2 regions of the Burkholderia sp. EMB26 genome follow, and region 2 is predicted to be linked to the other one. Evidence: predicted binding sites of a transcription regulator. Region 2 holds the regulator's gene; the other holds the start of a gene.
What was found. Region 2 encodes FNR, which switches genes on or off when oxygen is low (the NO sensors DNR and NnrR bind a similar motif). Its sites were predicted from a motif close to TTGATNNNNATCAA; they were not measured.
Positions count from the first base shown of each region.

Region 1: a site for FNR is predicted at 6,677-6,690, ahead of KU887_RS33590 (universal stress protein). Genes of this name have one in related genera too.

Region 1 is NZ_CP078072.1:721,600-729,237, reverse strand. Features, by position in the region: gene KU887_RS33620 (LysE family translocator) at 142-792, shown strand; gene KU887_RS33615 (gamma-glutamylcyclotransferase family protein) at 850-1,224, shown strand; gene KU887_RS33610 (DUF3142 domain-containing protein) at 1,268-1,975, opposite strand; gene KU887_RS33605 (hypothetical protein) at 1,983-4,151, opposite strand; gene KU887_RS33600 (hypothetical protein) at 4,271-5,683, opposite strand; gene KU887_RS33595 (2-keto-4-pentenoate hydratase) at 5,715-6,476, opposite strand; gene KU887_RS33590 (universal stress protein) at 6,773-7,252, shown strand; gene KU887_RS33585 (DUF2964 family protein) at 7,266-7,457, shown strand.
Region 2 is NZ_CP078071.1:2,095,508-2,103,145, reverse strand. Features, by position in the region: gene epsC (serine O-acetyltransferase EpsC) at 1-355, opposite strand, end outside; gene KU887_RS26225 (hypothetical protein) at 493-726, opposite strand; gene KU887_RS26220 (DUF3005 domain-containing protein) at 1,005-1,412, shown strand; gene KU887_RS26215 (universal stress protein) at 1,923-2,390, shown strand; gene fnr (fumarate/nitrate reduction transcriptional regulator Fnr) at 2,494-3,240, shown strand; gene KU887_RS26205 (LysR family transcriptional regulator ArgP) at 3,289-4,182, opposite strand; gene KU887_RS26200 (LysE/ArgO family amino acid transporter) at 4,293-4,913, shown strand; gene KU887_RS26195 (DUF2235 domain-containing protein) at 4,994-6,727, opposite strand; gene KU887_RS26190 (DUF3304 domain-containing protein) at 6,764-7,441, opposite strand; gene KU887_RS26185 (DUF4123 domain-containing protein) at 7,498-7,638, opposite strand, start outside.

The sequences.
Region 1 (7,638 bases), on a different replicon from region 2:
ATGTCATCGGACAGGATTTTCCGTTTTCGGTCGGCGGCCCGGGCGCGTGATACTGCCAGAAACCGCGCTTTTCGATCCATCGGGTCTCCATGATGCCATCGTGACGGGCGTGCTTCTCGACTCATCGAACAACTTTTTGTCATGACACTCCATTACCCGCTGCTGTTCGCCTATCTGGCCGCGATCGTGCTGCTCGTCGCGACGCCCGGCCCGGTCGTCATGCTCGTGACGGGCACCGTCGCGCGGCGCGGATTCCGCCAGGGCGTGCTGACCGCGGTGGGCGCGAATGCCGCGAGCCTCGTGATGATCGCGGGCGCGATGCTGATGGTGTTCGGCGTCGTGATGGTCAGCGCTCGCCTGCTTGCCGGCCTGCATGTCGCGGGGTGCCTGTTCATCGCGGTGCTCGCGATCCGGACGCTGCTCGGCGAATGGCGCGCCAACCGCGCACGGCATGGCGATGGCGCGGCGGCAGGCGAACCGATACCGCAGCCGCGCGGTTTGCCCGGCGTCGTGCGCGGCTTCCTCGTCGGCATCGCGAATCCGAAGGACCTGCTGTTCTTCGTCGCGTTCTTTCCGCAGTTCGTCGGCATCACGCCCGATTCGCGCGTGAGCCTCGCGATCCTCGCCGCGTTGTGGATCGCGGTCGATTTCACGATCCTCGCCGGCTACATGGCCGCGATCAACCATCCGGCGATTCATCGGAAGCAGCGCTGGATCTCGGCCTCGTCGGCGCTTGCGCTGCTCGCGATTGCGCTCGCCGGGCTCGGCAGCACGATCGCGGGCGCCGCGTAGCGCATCGGCGATCTGCGTTACGCTTCGTCGGCACCGATTCTTTCATCGAGTTCGATCATGTCCCGTTCCGCCCCGGCTTTCTCCGAGCACCTTTTCTCATATGGCACGCTGCAGCTCGATCAGGTGCAGCTCGCCACGTTCGGCCGCAAGCTCGACGGTCACGCGGACGCGATGCCCGGCTATGCGATGACGATGCTGCGGATCGACGATCCGGACGTGGTCGCGACGAGCGGGAAGACCCATCATCCGGTGGTGACCTATACGGGGCAGACGGGCGACCGCGTCACGGGCACCGTGTTCGCGATCACCCGCGACGAACTGCAGCACGCGGACGATTACGAAGTCGATGCGTATCGGCGCGAGCGCGTCGTGCTCGAATCGGGTGTCGCCGCATGGGTGTACGTGGACGCGCGTTCGCCGCGCGCCGACTGAATCCGCTACGCGGGCGGGATCGACGCCGTCGCGTGTGCGGCCGCTAGCCGTTGCGCAGGAACACGACGTAACCGCGGAACCACGGATTCGTTGCGAGGTACGGCGGCGCGTCCCATTCGCCGCCCTGGATCACGCCGATGCGAAACGGCAGCTGCAGCCGCGCGACGCGCGGCAGGTAGGCCGCGTAGTCGGGAATCGTGCGGCTGCCCTGGTACGTCTGCACGACCACCTCGTCGACGATGCCCTTGAGCTGGTTGACCTGGTCGGTATCGATGCGGCTGCTCCAGTCGAGCAGCCCCGTGATGCTCAGCCGGCAATCGGCGGGCAGGGTGTCGCGCAGCGTGCGCAGGAACGCGAGGTAATCCTCGAGGTGGCGCGTGCCCGCATCGAAGTCGATCTGGATGCCGGCGATCGTGCGGCCCGACGCACGCCAGCGCGCGAGCTGCGCGAGCATGATCTGCGTGACGCGCGGCGTCCAGCGCAGCGTATGCGCACGATAGACGAGCCACACGCGCGCGTCGGGCGCGGGCGGCAGCGCGACGCCCTGCGCGATCACGCGCACCTGCGACTCGTCCCGCGGCGACGCTTCGATCTGCCCTTGCAGCACATAGACGGCGCGCGCGCCGTGCACGACCGCCTGCGGCTTCACGCCCGCCCACAGCCAGAACGCGTCGTACCGCGCGGCGTCGACAGTGCCGGCCAGCGCGACGCGCGCGGCCAGCAGCAGCGCGATGCCCGCGATGCGCTTCATGCGCCGCTTACCAGTAGTAGCGGAGCTTCTGCGCCCACGGGCTGCCCGGATAGGCGGTCTTCAGCGTGTCGAACCAGCGCTTGCGCGTGCTCTTCGACACTTCCTTGCCGCCGCATTCGTTCGCGCCGGCCGGCGCATAGCACTTGATCGCGCGGTAGAACGCGTACGCGCGATCGTTCGGGTTCGCCTGCGTATCGGCCATCACCGCCACGTAGCTCGACATCCGCTCGTACGGCTTGCCCGCGAACTGCGACGGCGCCGCACCGAGCGTCGGCGGCACGCGCGTGGCGGCCGTGCTCGACGCATTGCGGATCCACGGCGGCACCGGATCGCTTTCGATGCCGGCCGCGGGCGGATGCAGGCGCACGAAATCCGCGAGGCAGTTCAGCCCTTTCGGGTCGGCGGGATTCTGCTGCAGCGTCGCGGCGATGTCGCGCGCCGACAGGCACGTGTAGCCGTCTTCGTTTTTCGCGCCGGCTGCGATGAACGGCTTCAACGGATCGGCGGGCGTGCCGGACACCAGCGCGGTATCGGCGAGGAAGTCCGCGTAGTGCGAACGCGTGAGCTCCTTGTACAGCAGCGTGTACAGCGCGGTGTCGCGCAGCGCGCCGCCGGTCGCCTGGTTTTGCGCCTGCGCGCGCAGCAGGTCGGCATTGGCCGCGCGCTGCAGCAGCACCGCGCGGATCGCCGCGTTCTGCACGAGCGAATCGTCGGCAAACGCGTCGTTGACGAGCCCGGCCTGCTCCAGGTTGATCGCGAGCGCGAGTTCCAGCATTTCGCGCTGGAAGCGGAATTTCGCGAGCGGGATCAGGTCGCGCCACAGCTGGCGGGCCTTGTCGTTCTGGCCGCTGTCTTCCAGCGCGAACCCGCGCAGCGCCTGCTGGCTCAGGCCGAAGTAGTCGAGCGGCGCGGCGGGCGCTTGCGGCAGCAACTCGAGGGCGGCATCCGGCTTGTGCCCGATCTGGACGTACCAGGTCGCGAGCAGGTAGCCGTAGAGCGCGGGCGCGTTCGCGAAGCGCGGCTTCTGCGCCTGCAGCTCGTCCAGCGTCATCGGCTTGCGGCTCGCGTCGCTGCTGTCGGACGCGCGCATGCGCAGCAGGTCGACGGTGGCGAGCACGGTCGGCGACTGGATCTGGCTCGCGTCGAATTCCGACCCGAACAGCAGCTTGCTGTCGAGTTCGTTCGCCAACTGCATCAGCGGCACGTTCGACGTGGCCGGCGACCAGCGCGCGAGCGCGTGGCCGTACAGGTCGGCCTGCTGCGTGACGTTCCCGCCGAGCCACGCGACACGCCGCAGCAGCCCGGTCGCGGAAACCGCATAGCGCCCCTTCGGATACACCTTCAGGTAGGTCCGGAATACCGTGTTCGCCGCGTCGAGCGAGACCTTCGTCACGCGTGCGCGCGACGGCGTCGGGCCGTCGTTGTCGAATACGTTGGCCTGCGCGGCGTTCAGCTGCGCGCGGCCGGCCATGTAGAGGCCGGTTTCCTTCAGCCACGGGTCCGCGCTGTGCGATGCGTTCGCGAAGGCCCGCGTCGCGGTGAGGAAGTCGGCGCGGTAGAACGCGTTCGTGCCGTCGAGGTACGCGGCGAACTGCTGGCCGAGCGGCGACTTGACCGGCGGCTTCGTCCACGCGGCGCCCGCGCCGCCCGCGGTGCAGGTCTTCTGCGCGATGTCGGCGCGTGCCGCGCGCAGGCGGGCGGCTTCGTCCGCGGGCAGGCCGCCTGCGCCGCCCAACGCGTCGTCGAACGCTGCCGCGCCCGCGCTCATGCTGCGGCAGATGCTGCCTTCGCCGTCGGCGTACCGGCTCGACGACGCATCGGCATCCGCTGCGCCGCCGGCCTTGTCGGGCTCCTTCTGACCGATGTAGATCCAGCCGGAGAAATCCATCGGGAACGGCACGACGATCTGGTTGATCCGCTCTTTCGCGGGGATGGTCCTCGGGTCCGGAAACACCTGCGCGACCTTGGCGCTGTCGACCATCATCAGCATCGCGTTGATGCGCGTGTCGTTGGCGGGCGTCAGCATCGGTATGTTGCCGCACGAGTAGGAAGTCTGCCGGAGCGTGTTCGGTACGTAGCAGCCGTCGTCGCCGCTGGCGTGGGCGGCCGGCATCCAGAGCAGGCTGGCCGCCAGCGCGGCGAACAGGTTGCGGTGCAGCGTCGGGTTTCTTCGCATTTTTGTTGTGCTGGGTAGGGGGCCGCGACGGCCGGGTCTCTCAGGGGGGCGCTTTGCCCCGGCGCGTATCGTACCTCACGGCGCGCACACGCCCGTCGAGCGGCGGCCCTGCTCGCGCATCACGCGCACACGCTGCTGGCGATGCCGCCTTCGTCGATGTCTTCGATCGCGGCGCGCAAGTCGTCGATCGCCACCATCAATTCGCGGACCTGCCGCAACGACGGGTACTGATGCAGCACGGCCTGCCATTGCGGCAGGGTCAGCAGCGCATGCCAGATGACGCCGAGGCCATCCGGATCGGCATCCGGCTGCTGCGCGAGCGCACTCGCGTATTCGAGGCTCGCCTGCGCGGACAGCAACTGCATCCGGCTCGCGGCGCCCAGCAGACGCGGCGTCGCGTCCGCGGACGCGTCGCAGCAATACAGCACTTCGCGTGGCAGCGTCGTTTCGTCGGTCGTCAACGCGTGCAGCGATGCGCCGTGCACGTGCACCGTGCCCTGATGCGTCTCGAATGCATAGACCGTGTCGGGCGCTGCCTGCGCGAGCAGGGTCAGGCCGCGCAGCAGCCGCGGCAGGTCGGTCGTCGCGGCATCCGCGGAGGCCTTCGCTTCGACGAGAAAGCGCACGTTCCACGGGGACGCCGGGTCGCTGCCGCGCGCGCGTTCGAGCAGAATCGCGTCCCATTCGGTTTTCGCGCGGTCGTGCCGGCCCGGGATCGACGAAGGCACGCGCATCGACGTGACCACGCGGTAGGTGCGCTGCGCGTCCACCGCGTCGAGCCGGCGCGCCAGTGCGTCGAGCGCCTGCGCCGCCAGTGCTTCGACGGCGGCGCCGCGCTGCTGGGACGCGGCGCCCTGCGCGACGGCGACCGTGCTGCCGACGAGCGGACCCTGGCGGACCCACAGCGCGCGATATCGACGGACGTCCTCGTCCGCGGCCAGCGCGTCGAGCCGCAGCATGCGTTCGAGCGCGGGGCCGTCCTTGAGCTTCACGATGTCCTGCTCGAACGCCGCGTCGGTCGCCATCTCGGGCAGCGCGAGCAGTTGCGCGAGCGCGGCATGCAGTTCGGCCCACGATGCCGCGGTCGCGGCCGCATGCAGGCGCGCGAGGCCGTCGCGTTGCCAGGCCTGCGCGCTGCGTTCGAGCTTGGCCGGATGCGCGATCGCATTGACGGCGGAGTGGAGCGCGCGCCGGTCCTGCTCGGCGTGCGCGGACAACGACGCGTATTCGCGTACGTTCGGCGCATCGTGACGCAGCACCGACGCCTGAAACGACGGATCGCCGGATGACGGGTCCATCGCGTCGCGGATCATCCGCGCGAGCGCATCGATGAAGCGCTGCCGCAAGTCCGCGCCGGGCGCGTGGCCATCCGCCCGCACCCTGCGCGCTTCCTCGATCACGATCGCCAGCGCGGTGGCCGGGTTCGTCGCGTCGGTCAGCGACGACGCGCGTTCGAGCGGCGGCAGCCGGTAACGGCGCGCGACGGTGCGCAGGGTGGCGTCGAGCAGGGCGGGAAGCGGTGTCAGCGACATGGCGGGTTGGGCGTGAAAGAGACGTGACCCGTCACGCCGTCAACGTCACCGACAGGCTGCCGAGCTCGCCGAAGCGGACCGTCAGCGCGTCGCCGAGCGGCACCTCGATCGCACCCGCGTACGAACCCGTCGTCACGATCTGGCCGGCGCGCACCGCGTCGCCGCGCGACGCGAGGAAATTGACGAGCCACACCAGCGGCTTGAGCGGATCGCCGTCCGGATGGCGGCCGTCGATCGTGCGGTTCAGCGCACCGTCGAACGACAGCGCCAGCGTCGCGAGCGGCACGTTCAGCCCGTCGGGCACGACCGGGCCGACGCACAGCCCCTGGTTGAATTGCCCGTCGGCCAGCAGCTCGAACTTCGACGCGCGCGTCGGCTCCGCATAGCGGCAGCCGAGCACTTCGAGCACGATGCGCACTTCGCGGATCGCGGCGCGCACGTCGCTTTCGTCGTACGGCTGCTCGCGCTCGGGCAGATCGCGATCGAGCACGAACGCGATTTCCGGTTCGATCCGCACGATCGGCCCGCCGACGACGCGGTACGGCGCATCGGCTTCGCGGATCGTCGACGCGAAGATCGGCGCGAGGATCACGCGATCGGGCGGCGGCAGTGCGCATTTCCAGCCGCCGACGGGTTCGCCGAGCAGGTCGGCGACGCGCTGCTGGATCGCGAGCGCGGTGTCGATGTCGTCGGGGCGCAGTGCATCGGGCAACAGCGGGCCGGGCGAGCCGGCATGGCGGGCGGCGACGAGATGCTGGGCGGCGCCGTCCACGCGTTCGATAGTCGTTGTCATGTCGGTTGAGCGAGTTGAAAGTGGGGCCGGCAAAAAAGGGCCGGACGAAAGTCGCATCGTCGATGATAGCGCCTTCGGCGCGATGGCCGCTCGAAAGCCCGTCGGCTCATGCGTTGCCGGTCCGGTTTCGGTTGGCCGAGAACGCAGGCTTCCCGCTTCCCGTCGTGCCGTTTTGTCGCATGCGTGATCGCCGCCGCGGCTTGACCGCCGTCAACATCCGAACCTGCCGTCGGCCGATGATGGTGACATGGCCGCGCGCGACAGGGTGCGCGGCAGCTCACCCCAGCGAGGTTCGCATGTACGAGAAAATCATGGTGGCCGTCGACGGCAGCGCTTCGTCGAAACAGGCGCTTGCCGAAGCCGTGAAGGTGGCGCTGGCGGGCGATGCGCACGTCAGCGTCGTGTATGTGGTCGACAAGTCGGTGCTGTTCACGTACGCGGGCCGTGTCGATCCGCACGCGCTCGTCGAGGAAATCCGCGACGACGGGCGCAAGGTGTTGCGCGAAGCCGAACAGATCATCGCGTTGGCCGGTGCGAAGGGCGAAGGCGAACTCGTCGAGACCGAGAGCATCGGCGAGGACATCGCGGAACGCCTGCAACGCTACGTGAAAGAGCACGGGATCGATCTCGCAGTGGTCGGCACGCACGGGCGGCGCGGCATCCGGCGCGTGCTGCTCGGCAGCGTCGCCGAGCGTTTCGTGCGCGGCTCGAAGTGCCCGGTGCTGCTGATTCGCGGCGACGACGCCGGCGAGCCGGCCGCCGCGGCCGCGGCATGACGCGGCGCGCGCGATGATACGTCGCCAGTACCGCATCGTCGTCGCGGCGATCGCCGTGTTCGTGTCGCTCGCCGGGATGATGGCCGTCGTGACGGGCCTGCTGTTCGATGCCACGTCGGCGCTGCGCGGCGGCGCCATCGCGTTGATCGTCGGCGTGGCGGGCTTCGTCGTGATGCTGAACCCGGGGCCGAAAGGCGAGGAGTGACGCGTGCGGGCGAGGTGGTGGCGCACGTCAGGCGTCGGTTTCGCGACGACCGGCGACAGCCGTTGCGCCGCCGTGATCTCGCCTGGTCGCTCGCCGTCGCCGGCGCCTTCGTGCCGGCCTGCCCGATCTGGATATCGGCCGCTTCGACGTTGCCGCCCGCTCGGCGCTTCTGTCAAACTGG
Region 2 (7,638 bases):
GGCCGAACTCGCGCGCGATCTCGAACGCGCGTTCGTCGAGCTCGGCGAACGGCGTATCGACGTGCTCGGGCAGGAACGGCAACGCGCGGCGGATCTGCTCGGACAGGATGCGCAGCGTGCTTTCGAGCGTGTGGCCGACGTAGTAGTCGACGCTTTCGTCGGTCAGGTCGGGCGCGCCGTAGTGCGTCGGAAACATCGACGCGCGCAGGCCGGTCACAATCTTGCAGATTGCATCGCGCGACGGCAGTTCGCGGATGCCGCGCGGATGGCGCGTGCGATGGAGTTCCTCGCGCGACTCGCGCAAGCCGGCGACGATTTCTTCGAGGCCCCACTGACGGGCGGGTGATGTCGACATAAGCCAATGCGGGCAGCCGCGCGCGGATGCGCGGCCGCTAATAAAGTGACGGGTTCCGCAAGATTACCGCGTTTTTTGTCCGGGAGCGGCACCCCGGGGATCGGCCGGACGGCCAGCGCCGCACGCGTGCGACGGCGTCACATCGAGATGCTGCTCGCGTCGATCCAGCGCACGGCCCAGTCGCGCGCGTGCGCGATCGCGTCGCCTTCGTCGTTGAACTGGAGCTCGATCGGAAAAAAACGGTTCGCAACCAGCTCCCCGTCGCTCGATCGGGAGATCACGACGTAGGGCTTGAATGAACCGTCACTGGCGCGTGCGGGCGCGCAATTCAACAGATAACCGCGGTGCGTGAAGGCAGTAGTCGCTTGCATGAATCCGCCACCTCTAGTCCCTTGCTTTGTTGTTCGCTACCCGTCTTTAAGGGTGCTGCGGCGCCCCGGCGCGGGCAGAGGCGGCGAGACTTCATCCCCTGTCGCCGCTTCGCAGGAAAAGAATCATACTCTGTAGAAAACGCGTCTTCTAGCTGAAATAAATCATGACAAATCAGTGCGCGTCGCGCGACCGCGGCGATCGCCCGCGCGCCTTTTCCCGTCGTGCCCGGAACGGGATTTGCTTCGATCCGGAGCGTGTCGCCGCCAGGAGAGCCGTGATGGAATCATCCGCTCAAACAGGTCGTGCGCATCCGCGCAGCGTCGAACTCGACAACGACGACACGCACGACAGCACGGTCGATACCGACGGCAAGCACCGCGAAGCGTCGCGCCTCGCCGGCGCCGGGCCGATCTCGCCCGACCAGATCACGCGCAGCAACGCGTCGCTCGTCAATGCGATGCCGGAAGCCGGCGACGGCTTCGCCGGTTTCGACAGCCGCCCCGACGGCAATCATCCGGCGTTCGCGCTGCGCGCCGGCTACAAGGTGATCGAGAAAGGCTTCGACACGCCGCCCGCGGGCGACGCGCCGTTCGGTCCCGTTCACCGGATGTACGGCAGCGCGTACTGGCCCGGCCACGGCCGCCGCCCCGAGCGCGTCATCGAGTTGACCGCCGTGCCGGGATAGCCCGCGCGGCGTTTGAATCGATCGTTCGATTCGGAATCGCCGTCGAACGATGGCGGTGGATCGGCGCGTACGATTCGCGCTACGCGCCGATACTCGTTCGCGCGATGCCGAAGCGAACGGTTCCGCGCACGGGCCTCGGCGTTCACGGTCATGCCTGCCGCGCATCGCATCGACGCACATGCATTGACCGAAGTCATGGCGGCGCGGCGCGATTGCGATTGAATGGCGATGCGTGCCGCGCATCGGCGTGACTGCCGTGTCGGGTCGATGCGCGCGCATGCGGTTTCGCCGACGATGCGGCCACACCACGCGACACGCATCGCGCGGTGCAGCATGCGTCGCATGCATGGCCCTGCCCGGCCGCGACCGGAACCGCGCGACCGTGCGGCAGCGCGGGCATCTCGCTGCACGATCCTGCCCGTTGGTTTACTCTGCCTCGCAGCATCGCGCATCGCCCAGCCCGCTCGGCCATCCGGCCGACTTCGTTTCAACCCGCCACTCGGAGACACTATGTACAAGCGTATTCTGGTTGCCGTCGACGGCAGCGACACGTCCCGCCATGCGTTCGACGCCGCGCTGGCGCTCGCGAAAGCGCACGGCGCCGAGCTGCAGCCGTTCTACGTCGTCGAAAACGCCGCGATCTACTACAACGTGCCCGGCTACGATCCGTCCGTGCTGCGCGATCAGCTCGTCGCGCAGGGCAACACGCTCGCGCAGGATTTCGCGAAGCGGATGCAGGCCGCCGGCGTGAAAGGCGAAACGCGGCTGAACGAAGCGACGTCGCTCAACGACGTATCGTCGCTGATCCTCGACGGCGCGAAAGCGTTCGGCGCCGATCTGCTCGTGCTCGGCACGCACGGCCGTCGCGGCTTCCGCCGCCTCGTGCTCGGCAGCATCGCCGAACAGTGCGTGCGCCACGCGACGCTGCCCGTGCTGCTGATCCCGGCGGCCGCCAACGCGGACGAGCCGGCCGCCTGAGCGGCGCTCGGCAGGCGCGGCCGGTCGCGACGTTTTGTCACCCGACAGCGGCAACTTGCGGTGGGACAATGATTTCGTCGATTCAACGCCGGAGTATACGATCATGCTGACGCCCGTCGCCACCCGCCCCGCCGCCACGCCCCATGCCGGTAGCTGGGCCCCTCGCCAGGCCGCGCACTGCTCGTCGTGCGCGATGCGGCACCTGTGCATGCCGCAGGGCCTGGCGCCCGAAGCGCTCAGTCGCCTCGAGTCGGTCATCTGCGCGGCACGCCCGGTCAAGCGCGGCGAAGCGCTGTTCCGCGAAGGCGACGCATTCGACAACCTGTACGCTGTGCGCTCGGGTTCGCTGAAAACCGTCGCGACGCGTCACGACGGCCGCGAACAGGTCACGGGCCTGCACCTTGCCGGCGAAGCGCTCGGCCTCGACGGCATCTGCGACGATACGCACCCGCGCACCGCGGTCGCGCTGGAAGACAGCTCGGTCTGCGTGATTCCGTACAGCGCGCTCAAGACGCTGTGCTCGGAAGCCGGCTCGATGCAGTTGCGCATGCACAAGCTGATGAGCGAACAGATCGTGCGCGAAACGTCGCAAACGATGCTGCTCGGTTCGCTGAATGCCGAAGAGCGCGTCGCCGCGTTCCTGCTCGACGTGTCGTCGCGCTACCTGAAGCGCGGCTACTCGCCGTCGGAATTCAACCTGCGGATGACGCGCGAGGACATCGGCAGCTATCTCGGCATGACGCTCGAAACGGTCAGCCGCACGCTGTCGAAATTCCAGAAGCGCGGCCTGATCGAAATGCAGGGCCGCCACGTGCAGATCATCGACTTCGACGGCCTGCAACACCTCTGATACCGCACGGCGCGCGCCCGTCGCGCGCCGCCTGCCCAACGTCGCCGGTCAGTCGAGAAACAGCGCGGCACGCGCTTTCAGCGCCGCGCTGAAATCGTCGAGCCAGCCGATCGACAGACGCCAGCTCTGCCAGTACAGATCGATGTCGATGGTTCGCCCGCGCGACATGTCGATCAACTCGCCCGCCGCCAGCTGGCGGTCGACCATCCGGTCCGGGCACATCCCCCATCCCAATCCCGTTTCGCACGCGCGCAGGTAGCCGGCGACGTGCGGTATCCAGTGCTGCGGCGGATCGAGATCCGCGCGCGTCACGCGCCGGATGAAACGCGCCTGCAACCCGTCCTTCGGATTGAACATCACGCACGGCGCGCGGCGCAGCGCATCGCGCGTGATCCCCGCGTCGAAATAACGTGCGTAAAACGCCGGCGAACACACCGCGCGATAGCGGATCCGCCCGAGCCGCTCCGACCGGCAGCCCTGGATGGGCTCGGCCTGCGCGGTCACGGCGCCCTGCACGCTGCCGTCGCGGATGCGCGAGGCCGTGTAATCCTGATCGTCGATCACGAGGTCGAGCAGCGTCTCGCGCTCGGTGCAGAACGGCCCGACCGCGTCGATGAACCACGTCGCGACGCTGTCGTCGTTGACGGCCACGCGCAGCGTCGGCCACGCGCTCGCGATCTGGCCCGGCAACGCGGGCATCCGGCCGCCCAGTTCGGCTTCCAGCAACTGCACGCGTTCGGTATGCCGGCACAGCAGCGCGCCCGACGTGGTCGCGACGCACGGCTGCCCGCGCTTGACGAGCACGCTGCCGACCCGCTCCTCCAGCAGCTTCACGCGCTGCGACACCGCCGACGGCGTGACATTCAGCTCCTTGGCCGCCCGCTCGAACGAACCGTGCCGGATCACGGCGGCGAGGGCATCGAGCAACGCGTAGTCGAGCATTAGATTTCCTTAATCTGCATTAGGTGATTTAGCTTCTCTTATTCCCGCGCTGCTCGCAGACTAGCGCTACCCGATTCGTTCGTCTACTGCTTCCACGGCTGTCCCCCATCATGAACTGGCTCGCTTTTTCTCACGGCGCCGCCCTGTGCGCGTCGCTCATCGTCACCATCGGCGCGCAGAACGCATTCGTCCTGCGCCAGGGCATCATGCGCTCGCATGTCGGCAAGATCGTGCTGCTGTGCGCGGTGTCCGACATGATCCTGATCGGCGCGGGCGTCGGCGGCGCGTCGGTGCTCGTCGAGCGCTATCCGACCTTCGTCCACGCGGTGCTGTACGTCGGCCTCGCATATCTCGCGTGGTTCGGCATCAATGCGCTGCGCCGTGCGTTCAAGCCCGGCCACGACACGCTCGACGTGCGCGGCGACGCGGTCGCGCCGCCGCCGCAGAGCGCGCTCGCGATCGTGCTGATGACGCTCGCGTTCACGTGGCTCAACCCGCACGTGTATCTCGATACGTTCCTGCTGATCGGCACGGCCGGCGCGCGCGAGCCGGAAGGCGGGCGGCTCGCGTTCGCGATCGGCGCGATGACGGCCAGCGTCGTGTGGTTCCTCGGGCTCGGCTATGGCGCGCGCTTGCTGGCGCCGTGGTTCCGCAAGGCGGTCGCGTGGCGCGTGCTGGATGGCGCGATCGGCAGCATGGTGCTGTTTCTCGCGGCCGTGCAGTTGCGGTAGGGAGGGAGCGTCGCGGCAGACGCGGTCTGCCGCGACGTGAGGTCAGCCGGTCGCGGTCGCGACCGGTATCGCGTTCGGCGTCAGGCCGTCGAAGTCGCGTCGGGCAGCGTGCCGCCAACCGCCGCGGGCTGGTTGCTGGCGAGCTGCGGCTCGTTGGCTGCCATCGGGTCCTGCTGCTTCGCCGGATCGGCCTTGGCGAGTTGCGTGGCGGCCTGCTCGGCCTTGTCGCCCTCGTAACGCCAGTACAGGAACTTCTTGCCGCGCTTGCCCATGAAGTACTGGCGGTTGACCGACCAGCGGCTCGCTTCGGCGAAGCCGGCGTAACCGTCTTCCATCTGCTTCTTGAAGCCCGCAATCGAGTCGTGCACGTAGTGATCGAAGAACCGGTCGAACGTCGCGCGCGCCGCCGGATCGATGCCGCCCAGCCAGTTGCCGGTGACCCGCGTCGCCGCGTCGATCGCCTTGTACTGCTCCGAGATGGTCCGCGTCAGGATGCCCCCGTTGGCCCGACGCACGGCATCCGCATCTTCGTTCCATTCGCCGTCGGTGATGGCCATGTGGGGGTCCACGCCGCCCGGCGGCTTCAGCCGGCCGTCGTGCAGGCGCCGGCTGCGGCTGGCGCGCCACTGGTAGTAGCGGTTCATGTGCCAGATGATCTGCGACTCGAGCCGGTCGCTGTTCGACGCCACGCCCGCGCGACGCTCGTTGCCCTGCCCCATGTACACGTTCCAGGCCGCCTCCAGCTCGCGGGAAATCGCGAACAGCCCGCCGGCCGTTTCCATGACATCCTTCGGCTCGCGGAACGGCACGCCGGCCTTCCAGGCCTCGATGAAGAGATTGTTCAGCGCGACGTTGGCCAGTTCGTTGGTTCGCCCTTCCTGGTAATTGCGCTCGTAGCCGCCGCCCACGTCCGAGTGCATGCCGGGGTAATACACCTCGCGGCAGTTCGCGGGAAGCTTCTGATCCTCGCGCACCGAGTCGCCGGGGAATTTCTCCCGGACCTCATGCGACGCGACATAGTGCACGCATTGCCGGACGTAGTCCGGAATGCGGATGTCGTTCGCCCATTCCGCATGGCCGCCCTTGTCGATGCCGTGCAGCACGCCGCCATAGACCGGCCCGAGGATCGCGCCCACGATGTAGGGCGCCGCCTTCTCCAGGCGGCTGCCGCCGAAGCCCGTCGACGCCACCGTATCGAGGATGCCCATGAAGTAGACGACCACTTCGGGACGCATCCCCTTCATGTTCTTCTTGTTCCACCAGAGCCGGCCGCCGATGTTCTCGGCCAGCTGCTCGGTCAGCATGCGGACGAACGCGCGCGCCTCGGTGGCGCCGCGCGAGAAACCGAACGCGGCCACGTTGATCTGGCTCACGGCCGGCATGTGGTTCGTCACGTGTTTTTCGAGCTCGCGGAGCATCCAGCGGATGCGCGCCTCGCCCTTGCTCGCGGCCGCCATGCCCAACACGCCGTCGAGACCCTTGCCCGAATCGCCGACCTTGCTGCAGGGGGTGCCGACGCCCTCGACGTACCGGCCCATCGTGCGCGGATTGGCCTTGTTGAACGGGACATGGGCGAACATCGCGAGCTTGGCGATGTTGCTGTACTTGGTTCTCGCGACGTCCGTCGAGCCGTTGCCGTCCTCGCCGTAGTTGTTGCCCGTGCCATCGAAGAAGGCCGTGAACCACACGGGCTTCGGACACTCCTTGCATTGCTCGACCCGCAGCGGATCGAGCGCCTCGCGGTGCGCGTGGCGGATCGAATCCTCGACCGGCGTGATATCGGTGATGCGTCGAATGAGGGGAGGATTGCTCATGGCGGTTACGCTCCTGTTCCGATCAGGTGTCCGGCGTCAATTCCACTGGGCCGGCTTCTTGCGCCCATAGAACGGATTGGGAATTTCCTTCAGGCACGCGCGGTCGGCCAGCTTGCGCTGCGCGTCACGCTTGGACAGGGCCACCTTCGGGTCCGGGCCGTCGACTTCGAAATCCATGTCGCCTTCCACCCGGCCATCGGGGAAGAAGTGCAGCACGATGCCGCCGCTCTTGTCCTTGACGGGCGGCCGCGTGACCGTGATCTCGCCTTCGCACCACGCCATCCCCGGCTGGGTTTCCCGGTGCGTGTACGGGTCGTAGTTCGCGGACGACGCTTCCATCGCGCGCTTGTCGACCACGCGCTCCCACCACACCTTGAACGTCTTCGGGGTCTTCCAGCGGAAATCCCACGCGAGACTCGGGCGCGAGCCGCCCCCGCCGGACCAGTACTTCGCATTCCGGGGCGTGGCGTGCGCGCCGTCGGCGCTCGCCGCGTCGTCGAGGCTGTTCTTGTCGGGCGGCAGCAGATAGACGCCGTAGATGTCGTAATCCGTATAGTTGAAGGACCCGGCGGTAATGATGTCGTAGTTCGGGTCGTTCCATTTATTCACTTCGCCCGGCGCCAAGCTGTCCTTTTCGGCATCGTTCACGCTCTTGCTGCAGGCAGCCGTGGAGAAAACCATCACGGACAGCAAGGTGATCCAGCAGCGGTTCATATTGAACTTCCTTCTCTTTCAGTCGATTTCATTCGCGTCGCGTCGCGCACGCGCCATCACGCGGCCGCTTCCTGCATCCGCCGCCAGTCTTCCGCCGGCACCCGCGCCAGCGCCTCCGGAAACGCCTGCCCCTGCGCCACCGCGTCGAACACGGCGGCCATCGCCGGATCCTCGTCGAAGCGCGCGCCGTACCGCAG